Regions from separate parts of the Bacillus sp. NEB1478 genome, predicted to be linked through region 2. Evidence: a T-box and tRNA genes for the amino acid it is inferred to sense, from the RefSeq annotation. Region 2 holds a T-box; the other holds one or more tRNA genes.

Region 1 (10,254 bases), 1.1 Mb from region 2:
ACACCATTAAACAAAAGACAGAAAAAAGGACCGCTGGTTAGGAAAAGCCAGCTGGTCTTTTTTTAGTTTAAGAAAAAAGAGTGAACGATTAGATGGGGCATACATACAATAAAAAAAGAGCCTATTTTTGCAAGGGGGAAAGTTGAATGGGTACAAAAGATAAATTAAGCTATGAACGGCTCATATCACGGGTGGAATATTACAAGGAAAAAGCGCTTGATCTTGAGAAGAAGCTAGTCTTTGCAGAAGAGACCATTGAACGACTGGAGAAAGAAATAAACACGAGTGATTCTCTTCAAATCATTGAAGAACAGGAAAAAGAACTTGTTGCTTTAAGAGCAGAGATGAAAAACCTGACACGTAAGGTGCAAAAATTAGAGGAGCATGAACTTGAAAAAAGAATAAAGAGTTATGAAGATTTATTAATCAGTATTCAAGAAGAATTAAATGATAAAGATCAGCAGATCGACTTGTATCAACAGCGTATAAAAAGTATGGAGAAACGGATAAATATTAACCGTACATCAGAGCCTGTATTTGAAGAGGAAGAACCAGGAAAAACAGATTCAGAACCGCGTCAGAAAGAAGAATTCAACAGTATGAGCTTTTTTGACTATTCGGTTATTTTTACGCAAGAAAGAACCGGTTTTGTCAGAGGATCTTTTTATATTGAAAATACAGGTACAAAACCATTAGATAATCCGTATATTTGTTTTCGTTTCGAGCCTGCTGAAGCACTAGCTTTAAAAGGAAAGATCATATCATTAATAGCTTCACCAACACAGGAAGAAATTTCACAATCAATCTGGATATACATGGATGATAATGAATGGGCAGAAAAAGCAAGAGAAAGAGGAGAAATCTGGATTTGTCCGCTCCGCGAAACAAAATTAAATAGCGGGGATCGTATATCGTTAGATGACTTCCAAATTCCTATAAAAAGTAAAATCGATGAAAATATCACAGTTGAGGCATTTGTTTATTATCATAAACAAAACTTCCGAGCAAAAGCAGTTAACCATATCTCTATCAATTTTTAGTGCGACGGCCTATAACCAACTCGATAGACATGCATAAAATGTACTATGCGAGGAGGTTGAAACATGGGAGACTATTTTTTCTTTGAAAAGAAAAAGAAGAACAAAAAGAAAAAGAAGAAGAAAAAAAAGAAAATTCATAAATACGAATCCTCAAGTTCGAGCAGTTCCAGCAACTTTTGCAAGTGTGAGTCCTCAAGTTCGAGCAGCTCAAGTAAGCATGTGTCTTCATCATCAAGTCATAAAAAACTAGAAATATCATCAAGCAAGCTTGGATCTTCTTCTAGTTCCAGTTCTAGTTCCAGCAGTTATTACGACCCTTGGGAGTAAGATTTTCATGTTTTGCAGGAGAGTGCTCTAAATAGAGGAGTACTCTTTCTTTATTATGGGAATACAAAATTATAGAACAAAAACTATAAATTAATTAGAGGGAGAGAGACAAGATGGGTTACATATTACCGTATTTACCTATTCAAAGCATGCAATATGCAAATCGAATGGAAAAAATGGGACAAGGAATCCCGGTTGTTTCTAGCGTTACGCCTATTCAAAATGATATCAAAAATAAATTTTCTGAGCACCATAAAAGCAGCCAGAACCATAAAAAATTAAGTTTCCAGCAAGTTTTGAGCCGTATTGAAGGAAAAGGATTAACGATTAACGAAACCATCTAATAGGGTTTCTTTTTTTTGAACAGATGACCTGATAAAAATACATGCATTGTATGATATACGGGAGTGTTCATGATGGAATTTATCAAAATAAAAGAGAACTGTTTCTACTTTAATAGTGCTGTTAATATCGGTTATATTACGAATGAAGAAAAAAAATCCGGGATGCTGATCGATGCTGGGCTAGAAGCTGCTGCTGCCAAGAAAGTTATGAGGGTTCTTGCAGAAAATGAATTACCCCTCACACATTTATTTATAACACATGCACATGCTGATCATTTCGGGGGCGCCCATTATATTCAAAAACATTTTGATGTCCATACGATCGCACCTTTATTAGAAGAAGCGATTATGAAATATCCACTATTAGAACCTATCTATTTATTTCATGGGAATACACCACTAAAAGAGATGAGAAACAAGTTCTTAGAAGCTCAACCAATAAGGATAGATGAAGTGTGCGAAAAAGGAAAGTGGAATCAATCCACTCTTAATGTTGAATTTATTCATCTCCCAGGGCATAGCTATAATCAGTTCGGAATCATTTATAATAATATTTGTTATGCTGCAGACTCTTTTTTGGGATTTGAAGCCCTTGTAAAACATAAAATTCCTTTTATAGTCGATTCAAGGGATAATAGAATGACTTTGGAATATTTGCTTCAATTAAATGTTGAGGGAATGGTACCAGGGCACGGTTCTTATTCTGAAAGTTACAAAGATGCAATTTTAGCTAACTTAGACACTCAGTCTAAAATTGAGAGTCAACTTTTTAATATAATCTTAGCAAAGAGAGATCGTGGTTTATCTATAGAAGATCTAGTAGCAGAGATGTTAAATAAACAAGAAATACAGCCTGATAACTTAGGCGTATATTCTTTATTCCGCACTGCGATTACGGCATATCTTATCCAGTTCATACATGAGAAAAGAGCAGTCTATAAAATTCATGAAGGGCGGCCTGTTATCTTTTTGGGTCAGTCATCGGCATAATAAGCAACTTTCCTTCTGACATTTCAGCATATACGATTTCAGAGTAAGTTTTATAACCTTGGTCATGGAGCATCTCTATCAGTTTTTCTTCAGTAATTTGTGCTGTTGATAAGTTATCTCGATTAAGTTCTCCGTCTAGAATAAGGGTAATAGGCAGTTCAGGCTGATGTTGACTAAATAACCGCATGTCTTCTCGAGTTGGAGCACCGTATTGAAATTTAGGTAAGATGCTAAGTGTTCCATTCGATTCTAAAATGGCATATTCAACTTCTCTAAGACCAAAGTATCCTTTTTGCCTTACCAAATTTTGAAGCTGATTTATATCCAGCTTATTCTTTTTTAGTTGTTCTCTATCAATCATTCCTTTGCGAATTACAATAGAAGGAGCACCTTCTAGAAACTTTCTAGTTTTTTTGAATTTTTGTGAGATGATCTCAACAACGTATACGAGAGTTCCCCAAATAAAAATGGCATAAAGAATCATAAATATAGAAATTTCATCATCATACATCGCATTTCCGACCAATTCACCCAAAAAGATAGATGAAATAAAATCAAAAGGTGTAATTTGTGAAATTTGTGTTTTTCCCAAAACCTTCGTCAGTACAAAAAGTGAAATAAAGCCTACTGTTAACTCAACAGTTAACTGGCCAACGTGAAAGTCCATTCCAACCATGTCTCCTCAAAGTGAATGTATTTAGTACTTTTAAGGCTTGCCGCCAGTCAAGTTTTCTTTATCAGTTTTGACGAGTTCGATCATTTGTAAACTAAAAAAAGTATTGATTTCGCCATTAAGGCGATTTCAATACTTTTTTCATAGCTACATGTGGAATATTAGCATCTAAGAAAGGTTTTGTTGATGTAGTTTCATATCCGAGTTTTTTGTAAAAGTCTTCAGCTTGAATTTGCGCATATAATATAAGGCTGGAATATGATTGATCAATAGCAGTTTGTTCCATTGCTGTCATCAATTTTTCACCTAGCCCTTTCTTGCGGTGAGAAGATAGAATGCAAACTCGTTCAACCTTACCATCGTTATTCACTTGGCGAAGTCTGCTTGCACCAACAGGCTTTTCTTCATCATATAATACAAAATGCAGAGAAGAACCTTCAAAACCATCGATTTCTTCACTTTCATCAATTTGCTGCTCATGAACGAACACGTTTCTTCTTACGTGTAAAGCATCTTTATAGCCTAGGTCCTCAGTTGAGTACTTCTTAATCAAACTTATTTTACACCCTTTCCAAAACGAAATGTTTCATAAACGGTCCAGGAACCATTTTCTAATTGGTAGAGTAACTGGAATCGGTCAATCGTTTCTTCATGTTCAATATCAATCATTCGCAGTCTCTCCAGCACATCTGAATGCTCCTCATCAGAAAGCTTTTGACCCAGCGTTAAATGAGGAACAAAATTGTATGGCTGCTGGTGGTCAAGAGGACCGGTATACAGTTGATCGTGCAATGATTTTAATTTCTCTGAATCATTAATTTTTAAGTATATTACATTATTAACAGGATGGAATGATCCCACCTTATTTATGTTGATAGAAAATGGCTGTGTATCTTTTGCGATAGTAGAAATAAAATCAATTTGATTTTGAAGTTCATCTTCTGTAGCTTCAAAAGGCTCTTTTAACGTAATATGCGGTGCGATAAGGGCATAATGGGGATCGTACCTTTTTCGGTATGAATTAACTTTATCTTGTAAATTTTTTGATGGAAAAATAGCTATGCCGTATTTCATGATTCTTCCTCCCTCATCTTTTGAAATAGTATACCAAATATTCTTTCTATTTCCCACTTTTAGTGATCGTTGTAAAGAAACCTTAATGCGGGTATCAAATCCTTTTGCCAGTTTACCCAAAGATGATTTCCTTGAAACTCTTGGTATTCATAATCAAGCGCAAGATTATTTAACAATTTATTCATTCGGCGATTCGGGTCCAGAAAATCACGTGTGATTCCTTCGGGGTTTGTAAAACTATGTTCTTCATCACCAATTGAATGATAAATCGTCAGCGTCTGCATTTGCTCAATAGCCTGAACAGTTTGAATGAGTTCTTCAGGGACATACGGGGATTGAAGAATACATTTACCAAATGTATGCGGATATAGGAGACTTAGTTTTAATGCCACATAACCACCTAGAGAATCCCCAATCAATCCCAATCCTGCACCAAGCTGAAGCGTATTAAACTTGTCATTTAAATAAGCCGTTAATTCACTGGCCATGAAACGTATATAATTTTCGTGCTTTTCACCTGTCGGATCATATTTAGCTTTTCGATCTTCAATTCCTTTATGAATAATCCCAATGATAATACAATCTTGAATCTCGCGTTCTTCCATAAGGCGATCGGCTGTTTTTGCGAGTTTTCCTAACTGAAAATAATCTCTGCCATCCTGAGCGATTAGAATAGGATATTTTAAAAGCGGTGTAAATCGGGAAGGGAGGTAAATTAAAAGATCTATTGTTTCATCTAAGTATTTACTATAAACTTTATCGTCTGTAATGGATCCTTTTAAAATGGCCACGAAAAGACCTCCTTGTTTCAAGTTAATAAATTATAAAAAAAGCGGTTTCATTCAACTCGTATTATTGTATCACACAATGATATAATGAAAATATCAATAAGATTAAGCTTTACATTGAAAGAAATAGAAGAGGTGAAGTCTGTTGAAAAAGAGAGTGCACAGTCGGGAAGTTGAAGCAGCAGCAAGAAAATTGCTGATTGAAAGAGGCGTCACTATTCCGGAAATTGCTGAAATCGTTTATGAAATGCAAATTCCGTTTTCACCTGGTCTAACGATACAAGATTGCATCGAAAGTGTAGATGCAGTTTTAACAAAACGAGAAATTCAGCATGCTATTTTAGTAGGTGTTGAATTGGATATATTAGCCGAGAAAAAAATGTTATCCGAGCCCTTGCAAAGCATCGTTGAAATGGACGAAGGATTATTTGGTGTTGATGAAACGATTGCACTCGGAGCGGTATTTGGCTATGGTAGCATTGCGGTAACGACATTTGGTCACTTAGATAAATTTAAGATGGGCATCATACAAAAGCTTGATACCAAAATTGCGAATGGAAAGGTTCATACCTTTTTAGATGACCTCGTAGCCAGTATCGCAGCAAACGCATCCAGCCGCCTCGCCCACAGACTTAGAGACAAACAAGAACGGCTCGATAATGAAGAAATTATGATGCGGGAAGAAGAAGAGAAAATCGGATAAATTATAAGTGCTGAAGACCCGAAAGCTGATGCAAAACATCGCTTTTGGGTCATTTATTTAATATTGAATAAAATTATTTAGGGATATGGCTGATTTTTTATAAAAAAATCTCCTAATTCAACCTTCGAAGTGAGTAATACAACGCGAGAAAGCTTTGAGATAACAAAATTAGAGTCCATTCCTACCAAAAGAAGGTGTAATCCAACAAACGAATGCACAAATCCAACAAACGAAGGCTAAAATCCAACAAACGAGCAGTACCATCATTCAGTGTCAGATACTACATTGAGGGGATTTTAACTTGGGCATTTTTTTATTGACAGAAATCTGTCTGTATCGTATATTTTTAATTGTCCGAAAAAAACAGAGATCCGATAGCTCAGCTGGGAGAGCGCTACCTTGACAGGGTAGAGGTCGGGGGTTCGAACCCCTCTCGGGTCACCATAACAGTACATACATCCTCCTTGGTCTTCCAAGGAGGTTTTTTATTATAAAAATTTGGACGAACTTTTTAAGTTGTCTTACATAAAATATAGAGAAATAAGTATCAAAGATTTTTGAAAGGAGAACTATTTTTGTTTAAACGCCCTCTATTCCCGAAAAAAGGGATGGGATCACCTGTTCAAGCAGCACAAATGGCGCAAATGGCCCAGATGGCACAAATGCAGCAGATGCAAGCTGTACAGGCAGCACAAATGGCACAAATGCAGCAGCAGCCTTCATGTGGATATCCTCCAGTGTCACCGTCACAATACTACCCGCCACAAGTATTGGGAGCGCAATATAGTCCGACGAATCAGCAATTACAATACAATCAGCAAGATGTCTATATTCCGATGATCCATCCAACTCAAACTACGCAAGTTAACCAAATGAACTATAAGTATGTGCATTATTTCCCTCAGAACACGAACGTTATCAACCAAGCAACACAGCAAAATCTTTGTGGATCTACAATGCCTGCGCAAACATTGCCAGCACAACAACTTCCATACCCACCTTGTCCTTGTTCATCACCTTACAGGAAAAAATAGTTATAAAAGCTGTCAACTAATATAGTTGGCAGCTTCATTTTTTATAGCATTTTTTTCAAAGTTGATGAAAAAATTAAAAACTGGGGAATGAATAATATAGCTGAAATTATGGGAGGTAACTTAAATGAAAAACAATAGAAAGACAGTACTAATCACAGGGGCTGCACAAGGGATCGGAAAACAGCTGGCGATTGATTTTGCAAAAGCGGGTTGGATTCCATCTTTAGTGGATATTGATCAAAGCCAGCTGGATAAAACGTTAATTGAAGTTCGTGAAATAGAGCCAGAAAGCATTGCCATAGTATGTGATGTTAAAAAACCAAATTCAATCATAAAAGCCGTAGCGGAAACACAAGATAAGCTACACAGTATTCAATGTGTCATTAATAATGCTGGTATTTCCAAGTGGAAATCACCATATGAATTATCAATAGATGAATGGGATGAAGTTATACATACTAATTTAAGAAGCGTTTTTCTATTTTCAAGAGAAGCGGCTAAATTCATGTCTCGTTCAAGCGGTGGAACGATCATAAATATGGCTTCGACCAGGGCTTTTATGTCAGAACCAGATTCAGAGGCTTATGCAGCTGCAAAAGGGGGCATAGTCGCCCTGACACATGCACTGGCTTCCTCATTAGCACAAGATAAGATAACGGTAAATTCAATTAGTCCTGGCTGGATTCATACGGGTGATTATTCAGATCTAAGAGATATTGATCATGAACAGCATCTTTCAAAAAGGGTAGGAAAACCTTCGGATATTTCAAGAACTTGTCTGTTTCTTGCCAACCCCGAAAATGATTTCATTACAGGGGAAAACATTGTGGTTGATGGTGGGATGACAAGAAAAATGATCTATGAACACTAATGTTTCCTATGGGGAAAAAGATTGCTCTAGACCCACTCGGTAACCTTTCATTATGATTAATTAGGTATCATGTAACGAAGGAGAAAAGAGAATGCATTTAGATCAGCAAAAGAGAGTGGAACGCGGGGTTTATATTAGTTTAGGAGCATATATTTTTCTTTCAATCGTAAAGTTAGTGTCTGGTTTTTTCTATCATTCAGATGCATTATTGGCAGACGGATTAAACAACGCGACAGATATTATTGCCTCTATGGCAGTATTAATCGGGTTGAAAATTTCCCGGAAACCCGCAGACGAGGATCATCCATATGGTCATTTACGTGCAGAGACGATAGCCTCAATGGTAGCTTCATTTATTATGGTAGTGATAGGTCTGCAAGTATTAATATCTTCAATTAAAAAAGTGTTTAAAGGAATAGAAACAGAGTCATCATTACTTGCAGCGATTATTGCATTATTTGGTGCTGCCGTGATGCTTGGCGTTTATTTTTATAATATAAAAGTAGCGAAGGAAACGGATAGCCAAGGATTAAGAGCAGCAGCCCTCGATAACCGTTCAGATGCATTTGTAAGTATTGGTGCTGCTGTCGGAATTTTTGGTGCCCAGATTGGTCTGCCATGGCTCGATCCAGCAGCTGCAGTTTTTGTAGGTCTTATTATTATTAAAACCGGATGGGACATTTTTTCCGAAACCTCACATAACCTTTCTGATGGATTCGATTATGAGGAAGGAAAGGAAATGGAGGACAAGATTTTAAATGTGGATGGTGTTGAAAAGGTAGGAGACTTAAAAGCCAGAAGGCATGGGAACCGTGCAATCATAGATGTAACAATAAAGGTAGATCCTACATTAAATGTGATTGAAAGTCATGAAATTACCGAAAAAATTGAAGATACGATAAAAGTTGCCTACAATGTTGAAAGCATACAAGTTCACGTTGAACCGGAAGACGGAAAAGATGAAAAAAAATAAGCCCATTCAATTAGATGGGCTCGATGAATTCCAAGCGGTTATCAAAGGGATCACGAATAGAAAAACGGTTAAAACCGGGAATGGGAATTTCTTTTTGAATGACAACTCCTTGTTCAAGTAAATGGTTGTGCCATTCGTTAACGTCTTGTACTAAAAATGCAGGGTGTTGTTTTCCTTTAGGTATTGATTGGGGTTCCACACCAATGTGGAGTTCCTGTGGACCGATCTTGAACCACATTCCGCCATTCTTTTTCAGTTCATCTGGTTTTTCTATTTCTTGAAGCTGAAGAATTTCATTATAAAATTTTTTTGCTTCTTGCTCTTTATCAACAGGTATACATAATTGAACATGATGAACGCCAATTATTTTCATTTCGAATTACCCCCATTTAAAAATTAACTGAAGAATTAAAATGACGGTTACAGTCCTCATAAGGATTGTAACCTGTTTTGTGTTGAGTTTTGGTGCAAGCCTGATTGCCAGCTGTGCACCGCAGATACTTCCAATCGTAAGAGGAATTGCCACATTCCACATATAGTGGCCTGCAAAGAAATAAGTGAAAACAGCTCCAGTACAGCTTAAGAATGTATTAAAACGGGTAAAAGAGACAGTTTGTAAGTATGAGAATCCGTTTCTTAAGAATAATTGCATTTGCATCGTCCCTTGCCCAGGTCCGAACATACCGTCATAAGCCCCGATCCCATACAAAAAAGGATAGACTCGAGTAGGCAGTTTTTTCATTTCATTAGCCGGAGTAACATCTTTTTTTGTTTTTACGAACGTTAAAAAAAGAGCACCGCATAATAAAACTAATGCAATAATAGTTAAGTGTTTCCTGGAGATAGAAGAAGCTATTAAGCCGCCGCTTATGCCACCTGTTAAGCTTAAGAGTCCAGATAACAAGTAAGGTGTAAGTTTTGTATTGCTCTTTCTGATAAGTACAAAAAAACTAGAAAATGAACTGAACATATTTGCAAACTTATTTGCTGCAATAGCAGAGTGAACAGGTACACCTAACAGAAGCATAATCGGAAAATTTATCATACCACCGCTTCCTGCCAAAGTACCGACAAAAGTTGCTGCAAATCCGACGATTAATAAGATGTACATAAAATCACCACCTATATTTTTCTGTTTACATTATTATCCTATGTTAAGGTATACTTAAATAAAATTACAAAAAAACAGCATCACTTAATAAGAAAAACTTATGGTTTGAAACGGGGTAAATTATGCAGCTGTCTGAATTCCGCATTTTACAAGTTCTTGCTCAAGAATTAAATATGAGAAAAGCTTCTGAAAGACTTTATGTTTCACAGCCTGCTCTAAGTCAACGGCTTCAAACAATTGAGAGCAACTGGGGAACAATCATTTTTATCCGATCCCAAAAAGGGCTAACAATAACGCCTGCTGGAGAAAAAATAATTTCCTTTGTA
Region 2 (10,254 bases):
TCTTTTTCAAGTCGCTTAATCTCTTCATCGATATTTAATAAGCCTTCAAGCGGAAGGTACATTTCTAAGCCTGTTAAAACAGTACTCATGCTTTTTTCCGGGGCAGAGATCTCATCCGAGATTAAAAGTTCACTCGGATTACAGAAACGAATCAAATAGTGACGGTTCTTTTCTAAAGCATTGAGAATTTCTTTATTTTTAGGTTTGATCTGCAGTTCAATCGGCTTACTTGGTGCAACGTTCATTTCAGATCGTGTATTACGAACAGAACGAATCACTTCTGTCACTAACGCAAATTCTTTTGCAGCTTCCGGGAAATGCAAGTCATCTTTTTTCACCGGCCATGAAGCGATCGTGATTGATTCCCCTTCATGAGGAAGATGCTGCCAGATTTCTTCTGTAATAAATGGCATGAAAGGATGAAGCATTCTTAATGTTTGATCAAGTACGTAAGCGAGTACTGAACGCGTTGTTTTCTTTGCACCTTCATCTTCGCCGTATAAAGGAAGTTTCGCCATTTCAATATACCAGTCACACAAGTCATCCCAAATAAAGTTATAAAGGAGGCGGCCAACTTCGCCAAACTCATATGCATCAATTAATCGAGTAATATCTTCAACCGTCTCATTCAGGCGGGTTAGAATCCATTGATCAGCTAGTGATTTTTCACCGCTTAAATCGATTTCTTCATATTTCATGCCATCCATGTTCATTAGCGCAAAACGAGATGCATTCCATATTTTATTGGCGAAATTCCAAGTAGATTCAACCTTCTCCCAGTAAAAGCGAAGATCGTTTCCTGGTGAACTTCCAGTAGATAAGAAAAACCGTAATGCATCTGCTCCGTATTTTTCTATCACATCCATAGGATCGACACCATTTCCTAGAGACTTACTCATCTTTCGACCATCTGAATCACGAACAAGGCCGTGGATCAAAACATCATTAAACGGCTTCTGGTTAGTAAACTCAAGTGATTGGAAGATCATTCTTGAAACCCAGAATGTAATAATATCGTACCCTGTTACAAGTACGCTGCCAGGGAAGTAGCGTTTGAAGTCTTCTGATTTTTCATCAGGCCAGCCCATTGTAGAAAATGGCCAAAGAGCCGAAGAAAACCAAGTATCTAATACATCTATATCCTGCTCCCAATTTTCAGGGTCATTAGGTTCTGTCTTGCCAACATATATTTCACCTGTTTCTTTATGATGCCAAGCTGGAATACGGTGACCCCACCATAGCTGGCGGGAAATACACCAGTCGCGAATATTTTCGATCCAGCGCATATATGTGTTTTCAAACCGATCTGGAACAAAATTAACTTTATCTTCACCTTTTTGAAGTTTAATCGCTTCTTCTGCTAAAGGTTTCATCTTAATAAACCATTGTGTAGAAAGGTATGGCTCAACAACTGCACCGCTTCTTTCAGAGTGTCCTACTGAATGCAAATGCTCTTCGATCTTGAACAGTACACCTTGCTCCTGAAGATCTTTAACGATTTGTTTACGGCATTCAAAACGATCCATGCCTTGGTATGCACCCGCATTTTCGTTCATCTTTCCGCCTTCATCCATAACCAAGATACGTTCAAGATTGTGTCTGTTTCCGATTTCAAAATCATTAGGATCGTGAGCAGGTGTAATCTTTACAGCTCCTGAACCAAATTCCTTGTCAACATAATCATCGCCAACGATTTCAATCTCACGTCCAACGATCGGCAAAATTGCTTTTTTTCCGATTAGATGCTGATAGCGCTCATCTTTAGGATGAACAGCGATCGCAGTGTCCCCAAGCATTGTTTCTGGACGAGTAGTCGCTACTTCAATAACACCAGAACCATCGGCAAGCGGGTATTTCATATGATAAAAAGCACCTTGAACATCTTGATGGATAACTTCAATATCAGAAAGAGCTGTTTTGGTTTGTGGATCCCAGTTGATTATATATTCCCCGCGATAGATCAAACCTTTTTCGTATAGTGATACAAACACTTCATTAACCGCTTCAGACAGACCCTCATCTAATGTAAAACGTTCTCGTGAGTAATCTAATCCGAGACCAAGTTTTGACCACTGCTGACGAATAAAATCAGCATATTCTTCCTTCCATTCCCAAGATTTTTCAAGGAACTTCTCACGGCCGAGATCATAGCGTGAAACACCTTCCTCACGAAGCTTTCCTTCTACCTTTGCTTGAGTGGCTATACCAGCATGGTCCATTCCAGGAAGCCACAAAACATCATATCCTTGCATTCTTTTAGTACGCGTTAAAATATCTTGAAGCGTTGTATCCCATGCATGACCTAAGTGCAGTTTTCCTGTTACGTTAGGCGGCGGGATTACAATCGTATACGGCTGCTTATCTTTTTCCCCTTTCGCCTCAAAAAACTTTCCTTTTACCCAGAAATCATAACGATTTTCTTCGGTTGCTTTTGGGTCGTATTTAGTAGGCATTGTTAGTTCTTTTTGTTCGTTTGTCATTTCTTTCTCCTCCTTCAATTATTTAGAAAAACAAAAAAGCCCTTACGTCTTATAAAGGACGAAAGGACTTTCCGCGGTACCACCTTAATTTACAGAAAAACACAAATAGGCTTTCTGTACACTTCATTTATAACGGTTGGACCGTCTTCTTCTACTCATCGTTCAAAGAAGATGCTCAAGGGCGACTTCCAAACAACAATCCTTAAGGAATCTTTCAGCTAATGATCCCTCTCTCTAAAAGGCGTCGAAATTGTACTATTCCCTATCTACGCAACAATATGGATTCTGACTATATTTTATACAACATGTATATTTCTCGTCAATAGCATAACCGTTTCTTGTAAAAGTTATTCTATGTACGTACATCAAAAAGCGTTAGCCCGTCTTTTCACGAACACCAGTCATCGCGCATAAACTAAAAAAAATAGGAAGGGGAGGGCTTCTTATTGTCACGTAGATACTTTCGGAAAGCCCGCTTTCCAGGCTGGTTCTTCACTATAAAAAATGCCATTGCACAGCTCACTGTACCGCTGATTATCTTTCAATCTATACGTACATTGCTGTTTCCTTCAGGGATCGATTTTTTTATCTTATTGATTATTGTTGCCTTACATTTTTGTTTTACCTATGAAATTTTATGATGAACAAGAAAGATCACATATAAAATTCTATATGTGATCTTCATCATTTATATGAATTTTAGTTGGTGCATTACCTATTTCCAATGGCGGTGGAGGAGCTTGCATGATCAATTCGCAAAAATCGCGGATATTTTTCATCGCTCGTATTCTTTTTTCCAGCCTGTGAACCAATTCTATTTGAGAAAATTGGTTCCGTTTATAATAATAAAGATCAACCGCATTGAAAACCGGTTCAGGATAAGATAAATAACTAATGAATAATCCTCGCTCTTCATTCAATAGAGGAACATGCTTTTCATAAATATCCAATAATTGCTTTCCATGTTCCTTTGTCCATTCACGCTGGTGAACGGCTCTTCTAAAATAAACGGCTAAATCTCTAACTGGCGTATCTAGTACGGCTTTTTCAAAATTTAACAGGTGACCTTCACCTGTTGGATTAAAAATCAAGTGATTTCTTGATACCTTACCATGACATAGCACACTTCTATATCTTTTTTCGCGCTGGCAAGTATCATACCATTCTTTTAATCTTCGCTTTGCTTCTTCTGTCATCCTCATAATCTGGTGAAAATGACTTAAATACGTTAATTCAAAAGGAGACATATACACTTTTTGTTCTGCTTCCTCTGTAAATCTCTCCATTTCAAATTGTCTGTTTTCCCATCTATTCATTAAAAATTGAAAAGAATGCTCTACTACCTCATTAGAAAATTCTTGTTCTTTTAGTGTTAATGCATGTATTTTCCCAATTTGATCTAAAAGAACTTCCTCTTTTCCTTTTTCGTTCCTATCGTCTGATGCGAACCACGGCATTAAATAATACGTTTTTGATCCAAGCTGGACCGTATAATCTCCAAATTTAGTCGGATATAATGGAACAACTTGATGAAAGCCGATTTCGGATAAACGTTGGATTACATGGGTGAACCAGTTTCGTTCTTCTTCGCTCATTTCAGCTTCTTTAAGTGCAAAAGTACCCCTTTTCGTTATGACCTTCATTACTTTTCCATGCCGTTCTAGTTTTTCAGGAAACAGATCATAATGAAAAAGGACGGGCCCGTAATTTAATGTTTCTCTTTCCGTTGTCATAGGGCCACCTTCCTTCTGGTATCTTCATACCACTCGGTTACTGTTTTGAGTAATAATCGGTTATCTTCCCATAATTTTTCATATTTGTTCATTCCATCGACCATTTTTTCTAAAGAACTGTTATCCAAAAAATTAATGCAATCTTTCAGCTCCCATGGCATAGTTATTTCAGCTAACAACAGCAAACCCTGGTCATCACTTAAGGAAAACACGGAATGAATCTCATCGAGCAGCATCTTCATAGACAAAGGAGATGTTTGCAAAAGCCACTCTAACATGAAATTACGAATTGGCAAATAACCTCTAATCGGTTTGGAATCACCACCTTCATAGAATAAAAAGTGAAAGATTCTTTTTCCATTTATAATACTAATCTCTTTTTCTAAAATTGGTCTTGGTGTCCGAACTGTCTTTTTGTATAGAACTTCAGCAAAATGAATACGTTTTTTAGCTTCAGCAATACTAATGTTTAAACTATGGAAATTCCCTTCGGCATAAAGTTCTAGCTTTTCCAGACATTTTTCATAATCCAAAGCTGGTTCTCCATCAATAGTACAAGGGACATTTTCGTATTTGATCGAAGCAGCTAGCAAATGCCCTATAAATTGTCCCCATCTGCCTACCTCCTCACAGCCGAACGGAATGTCTGCAGTATCATGAAGAGTAACCCAATGTTTTCCATCAAATACTGCATTTCCTCCGTCTCGTGTGCGGATCATGCGATCAGGCACGGCGCTAGAGCCTTTTGAAGACTCATCACGCCATTTAACATGCCATTCTAACAATTGTTCCTCAGACCAATAGCGAAGCCGCTTATCCCCAAAATCAGTAAAGATCACATGAGGTTCTTCTTTCCACCTTACACCATATAATTCATACTCATTTTCCAGGAGGTTAATGATCCCCATAGTTACACCCCATTTTTAACGTGAACTGACAGGGATATAAATAATTTGTCCTTCACATAATTCTTCTTGTTGAATCTTATTCATACGCATGAGTGTATTTAATGAAATATCATATCTCTCACAAATATGCTCCAGTGAATCACCGCGCTGCAAAATATACATTTTCATTCTTGAGAAATTATCATCATTCCCCGATAACATTTTGGTTAAATATAAAGCATTCTCATTCCTAGGTTCTTCCTCCCGGTTATTTGCTGAGACTGCTTCGTATTGTGCTGATTCATATTGTTCGGAGTCTTGTTCATATTCTTCTGTGTGTTCATCATACACGTATTGATTATGATGATTCTCATCTGTCTGATGGAAATTCTGTTCTTCATAAGCAGATTCTTCTTGATATTCCTGTTCCCCATATGACGGTTCATTGTATGGTCTCTGTACATAATTTTGCGGATTATAACCCGTATAAGAGTTCGATTGCGGATGATAAACTTGATTATATTGAGGTTCTTGAGCTTGCTGCTCTGGATAAGGTTCATATCCGTTTGTTTGATACTGGTATGGATTTTGATAAGAAGGATAGGAATGTTCAGGCTGTTCATTTGAATGTTCATAACTTTCATACTGATCGTGCTGCAAACTTTCTTCATCTCGTGGCTGTTCTGAATATTCATCCACTAATTCATATGCTGCATCTGCACCTGCATCTTCATCATCGTCGTCTGTGTTTCTTACATCTTCATTAGAAAAGGCAATCGATTTTAATGTATCAAATGTTGCATCCATAGTTGTGTCGTCAGTGGCTTCAAATTGAGGTTTAAATTCAAAAGCAGTTTTCTTTTCAGCGCGTACTTCCAATATTTCTTTTTCAAAATTTGATTTAAGTTCATTCTGCTGATTAGAATTCATAGGTGTCTGCCTCGCTTCAAATTGAAAAGGTGTAAAAATGTCAGACTTCTCTTCTGGATGAACTGCACGAATTTCTGCTTCTTCCGGGTGAAAATGATTAAAACTGAACTCTTCATTAGGTTGATTATCTTGACGTTGTTTTTCATCTTTTATTCCATAAATACAAATTGATGCTGAAATCTCGATGCAAGTTGAATTTGGAAGCTCATATTCAAAGGACTCCACTTCAACTTTTACCTGGCTGGAATCTTCTACTCGGTAAGAAGGAATCGTAATGTCCACAGGGAAGCGATGTACTAGTTCCGTTACCCCGTCACCTGAAACATTTAACTGTGTAAGAGAACGGTATGAAGCACCATCTGAAAACGGATGATCACCTGTTTGATTATCATCTTTGTTTTCTGTACAATATTTCCCGCAAAGAATAAGAGCTCCCTTGATACAAACCTGATTGGCTTCTTCGGTTATACTAATCTCTGGATCTAATGACATCGACAAGACTTCAGCTACTTCCTGTCCTTTCTTAAGCCAAACAGACTCCTCAATGGAGAAACGCAGCTTCGATTGACTCATGCCCTTCTCCTCCTTTCAAATGCATATAGTTATACAATATAGGTGTATGAGAGGAGAGGACGAAATATGTTTGAAAAGTAAAAGAAAACTAGACTAACGCCAATCTTATCTAACAGCCTAGTTATTGGAGTCAAATTACAAAATAACCCAGAAGCAATAATCTTTTAGAAAAGAGCCTTTTGAAAAGAATAAAAAAGCGCACGCTTTAATAGCGTACGCGAAAAATTAATGATTATTTTAATTGAGAAAAAGCTTTTCTAAAGGCATTAACTGTTTTGTTAATATCTTCTTCGGTATGAGCCATCGATAAAAACAATCCTTCAAACTGTGAAGGAGGAAGAGAAACACCTTCTAAAAGCATAGTACGGAAACAAGATGTAAAATGGTCTAAATTTGAAGTTTTTGCTGTTTCATAATTAATAACATCCTGATTTGTGAAAAAGAATCCAATCATACTTCCCGCACGATTAATCGTATGATCAATTCCATAATGTTCTGCTGCTTCGGTAATTCCGGAAGCTAAGAGATCGCCTAATTTAGTAAAATGGCTATAGCTTTCTTTTGTTAATTGTGAAAGTGTAGCATACCCTGCGGCCATCGCGAGAGGATTACCAGATAAGGTACCAGCTTGATAGATCGGTCCGCTTGGTGCAATTTGCTCCATAATTTCACGTTTTCCGCCATATGCTCCTACAGGCAGTCCACCGCCGATTACTTTACCTAAACAAGTTAAGTCAGGTGTTACACCAAAATAACCTTGCGCACAATGATAATCTACTCGAAAACCTGTCATTACTTCATCGAAGATTAAAAGGGAACCATATTGGGAAGTAATTTTGCGAATGCCTTCTAGAAACCCTTTTTGCGGAGGGACGACTCCCATGTTGCCTGCAACTGGTTCAACAATTACACAGGCAATGTCTTCTCCAAACTCTTCAAATGCATATTGAAGACTTACTAGATCATTGTAAGGAACAGTAATTGTATTTTGAGCTACACCTTCAGGAACACCAGGAGAATCCGGAAGACCAAGAGTTGCTACACCTGAACCTGCTTTAATTAATAATGAATCACCATGCCCATGATAACAGCCCTCAAATTTTACGATTTTGCTTCTTCCTGTATATCCTCTTGCTAAACGCAATGCGCTCATTGTTGCTTCTGTCCCTGAATTCACCATTCGAACGACTTCAATGGATGGTACACGGTCAATAACAAGCTTTGCAAGTTTTGTTTCCATTTCATTCGGAGCACCGAAGCTTGTACCAAGTTCTGCCGTTTCTTTTAAAGCAGTTACCACCTTTTCATCTGCATGTCCAAGAATTAAAGGTCCCCATGATAAGACGTAATCGATGTATTCATTCCCATCGATATCATATATTTTAGATCCTTTTCCGCGTTCCATAAAAACAGGATCCATATTGACTGATTTAAAAGCACGAACAGGACTGTTTACGCCTCCAGGCATGTACTCCTTGGCTTCTTTAAAAGCAGCGACTGATTTATCAAAGCTTCTCATATGAACACCCTTTCTATTTTGTTTCATTAAGCCATCTTGCGGCATCTTTTGCAAAATAAGTAATAATTAAATCTGAACCAGCACGCTTCATAGAGATTAATTTTTCAAGCACGATACTTTTTTCATCTACCCAGCCGTTAATAGCAGCTGCTTTGATCATGGAGTATTCACCGCTCACATTATAAGCAACTAACGGAAGAGGATATCTGTCTTTAAGTTCTCTTAAAATATCCAGATAGGCAAGAGCTGGTTTAACGATTAAGAAATCTGCGCCTTCAGCAATGTCAGATTCAGCTTCTCTAATAGCTTCCAAACGGTTTGCAGGGTCCATCTGGTATGTTTTGCGGTCTCCAAATTGTGGAGTACTATGAGCTGCGTCACGGAAAGGACCATAAAAAGCTGAAGCATATTTTACTGCATAAGACATGATCGGAATATCGTAATATCCGGCTTCGTCTAATCCTTGTCTAATTGCTGCAACAAATCCATCCATCATATTAGATGGTGCAATAATATCAGCACCAGCTTCTGCTTGCGATACAGCAGTTTTAGCCAAAAGTGCCAGTGATTCATCATTGAGCACTTCTCCATTTTCAATCACACCACAATGCCCATGATCCGTATATTGACACAGACATGTATCAGCTATAACTGTTAAAGAAGGAGCAACTTCTTTAATTTGTCGAATCGCTTTTTGAACGATTCCATTATGATCATAAGCAGAGCTTCCGCATTCATCCTTATCATTTGGAACACCAAAAACGATAATGGATTGTATGCCAAGGCTTTCAATTTCTTTTATTTCACCTTCTAGCAAATCAAGTGAATAATGAAAAACCCCAGGCATTGAAGGAACTTCTTTTTTTACATTATCTCCTTCAACAAAAAATAAAGGATAAATAAAATCTGATGCATGCAGATGTGTTTCACGAACAAGTGAACGCATAGAATCTGTTTTTCTTAAACGGCGATGACGCTGAAAGTTCATGTTAATTTCCTCCTTGAAAATAAGCTGATGCTGTTTTTACCAAATCTTCTGCTGTAAAGCGCTCTGGCATTAATACTTTCTCAAAGCCCAGTTCCAGTGCAGCTTTTTTTGTTGTCGGACCTATACAAAAAACAGGGACAGCTAAGATTTTATTTTTATTGATTTTAGGATGCTTCATCATAAATGAAACGGCAGAAGGGCTGAGGAAAAATAAACTGTCTGCATTTTCAATAAGGGACCAGTCCACGTCCTCGTTGGGTTTCGTTTCATAAACGATTAACTCATCAACTTCAGCCCATCCTGTCAATTCTTCCTTAATATAAGAAGGAGCGAGGCTGCCTTTCGAAAATAACAATCGATCACCCTTATTCACATGCTGCTTTAAAAGTTCGACTAATGTTATCGCATCAAATTTTGGCGGTACAAGCACTTCAAATATTCCCCACTGTTGAAGTGCCTCACTCGTTTTCTCACCAACAGCAGCAACCTTTTGATCAGTGATTGAAAAACCGGCATTACGAATCCTATTAAAAAAATAATCAACTCCATTTTTACTAGTAAAAATGATCCAATCATAATGCAGCAATTCTTCCGTTAACGTCTTTGTTTGAAAAGCATCTTCAATTTTGATAATGGGAAAGGAGAGCGGTATACCGCCTTCATCCATGATCATGGAAAACAGCTGATCAGACTGCTCTTTAGGCCGGGTAACAAGAATTTTCTTACCTGCTAAAGGACGCTCTTTTTCCATTAAGCATCAAGATCCTTTTTAACATCATCAAGTATTTGTTTTGCTCCATGCTCTTTTAATTCATTAGCAAGCTCCACACCAACTGTGTAAGGATCTTGACCAGATTTAGTTTGTTTTAATACGATTTTGCCCGTTGGATCAGCTACAAGACCTGTTAAAGTAATGTTATCATTCTCTAAAACAGCAAAAGCTGCAATCGGAACTTGGCAGCCCCCTTCAAGTGTGTTAAGGAAAGCACGTTCTGCCTCGACTGTTTGGAACGTATATTCATCATTTAAAGTTGCTAATAACTGTTTAACTTCTTCATCTTCACTGCGGCATTCGATCGCAAGTGAGCCTTGTCCGACTGCTGGAAGACAAAGATTAATATCCAATAACTCGGTAACGGTTTCT

The links. The T-box of region 2 lies ahead of RGB74_RS06205 (valine--tRNA ligase). A T-box ahead of a tRNA ligase gene usually reads a tRNA of that ligase, here a tRNA-Val.
Region 1: it has a tRNA-Val gene. The T-box ahead of RGB74_RS06205 (valine--tRNA ligase) is inferred to sense a tRNA for this amino acid. The anticodon was not compared.

Annotation. Positions count from the first base shown of each region.
Region 1 is NZ_CP134049.1:2,354,389-2,364,642, reverse strand. It holds gene RGB74_RS11690 (BMQ_0737 family morphogenetic spore coat protein) at 1-10, shown strand, start outside; gene RGB74_RS11685 (hypothetical protein) at 147-1,040, shown strand; gene RGB74_RS11680 (hypothetical protein) at 1,104-1,367, shown strand; gene RGB74_RS11675 (hypothetical protein) at 1,481-1,711, shown strand; gene RGB74_RS11670 (MBL fold metallo-hydrolase) at 1,784-2,701, shown strand; gene RGB74_RS11665 (YetF domain-containing protein) at 2,673-3,368, opposite strand; gene RGB74_RS11660 (GNAT family N-acetyltransferase) at 3,493-3,927, opposite strand; gene RGB74_RS11655 (YjcG family protein) at 3,930-4,448, opposite strand; gene RGB74_RS11650 (alpha/beta hydrolase) at 4,508-5,239, opposite strand; gene RGB74_RS11645 (phosphatidylglycerophosphatase A family protein) at 5,382-5,939, shown strand; tRNA gene RGB74_RS11640 (tRNA-Val) at 6,308-6,383, shown strand; gene RGB74_RS11635 (CotD family spore coat protein) at 6,515-6,973, shown strand; gene RGB74_RS11630 (SDR family NAD(P)-dependent oxidoreductase) at 7,098-7,844, shown strand; gene RGB74_RS11625 (cation diffusion facilitator family transporter) at 7,936-8,817, shown strand; gene RGB74_RS11620 (VOC family protein) at 8,828-9,190, opposite strand; gene RGB74_RS11615 (sulfite exporter TauE/SafE family protein) at 9,197-9,928, opposite strand; gene RGB74_RS11610 (transcriptional regulator CcpC) at 10,051-10,254, shown strand, end outside.
Region 2 is NZ_CP134049.1:1,293,291-1,303,544, reverse strand. It holds gene RGB74_RS06205 (valine--tRNA ligase) at 1-2,480, opposite strand, end outside; T-box leader at 2,532-2,758, opposite strand; gene RGB74_RS06200 (hypothetical protein) at 2,927-3,121, shown strand; gene ysxE (spore coat protein YsxE) at 3,149-4,213, opposite strand; gene RGB74_RS06190 (hypothetical protein) at 4,210-5,121, opposite strand; gene RGB74_RS06185 (LysM peptidoglycan-binding domain-containing protein) at 5,137-6,603, opposite strand; gene hemL (glutamate-1-semialdehyde 2,1-aminomutase) at 6,836-8,122, opposite strand; gene hemB (porphobilinogen synthase) at 8,136-9,110, opposite strand; gene RGB74_RS06170 (uroporphyrinogen-III synthase) at 9,112-9,861, opposite strand; gene hemC (hydroxymethylbilane synthase) at 9,861-10,254, opposite strand, start outside.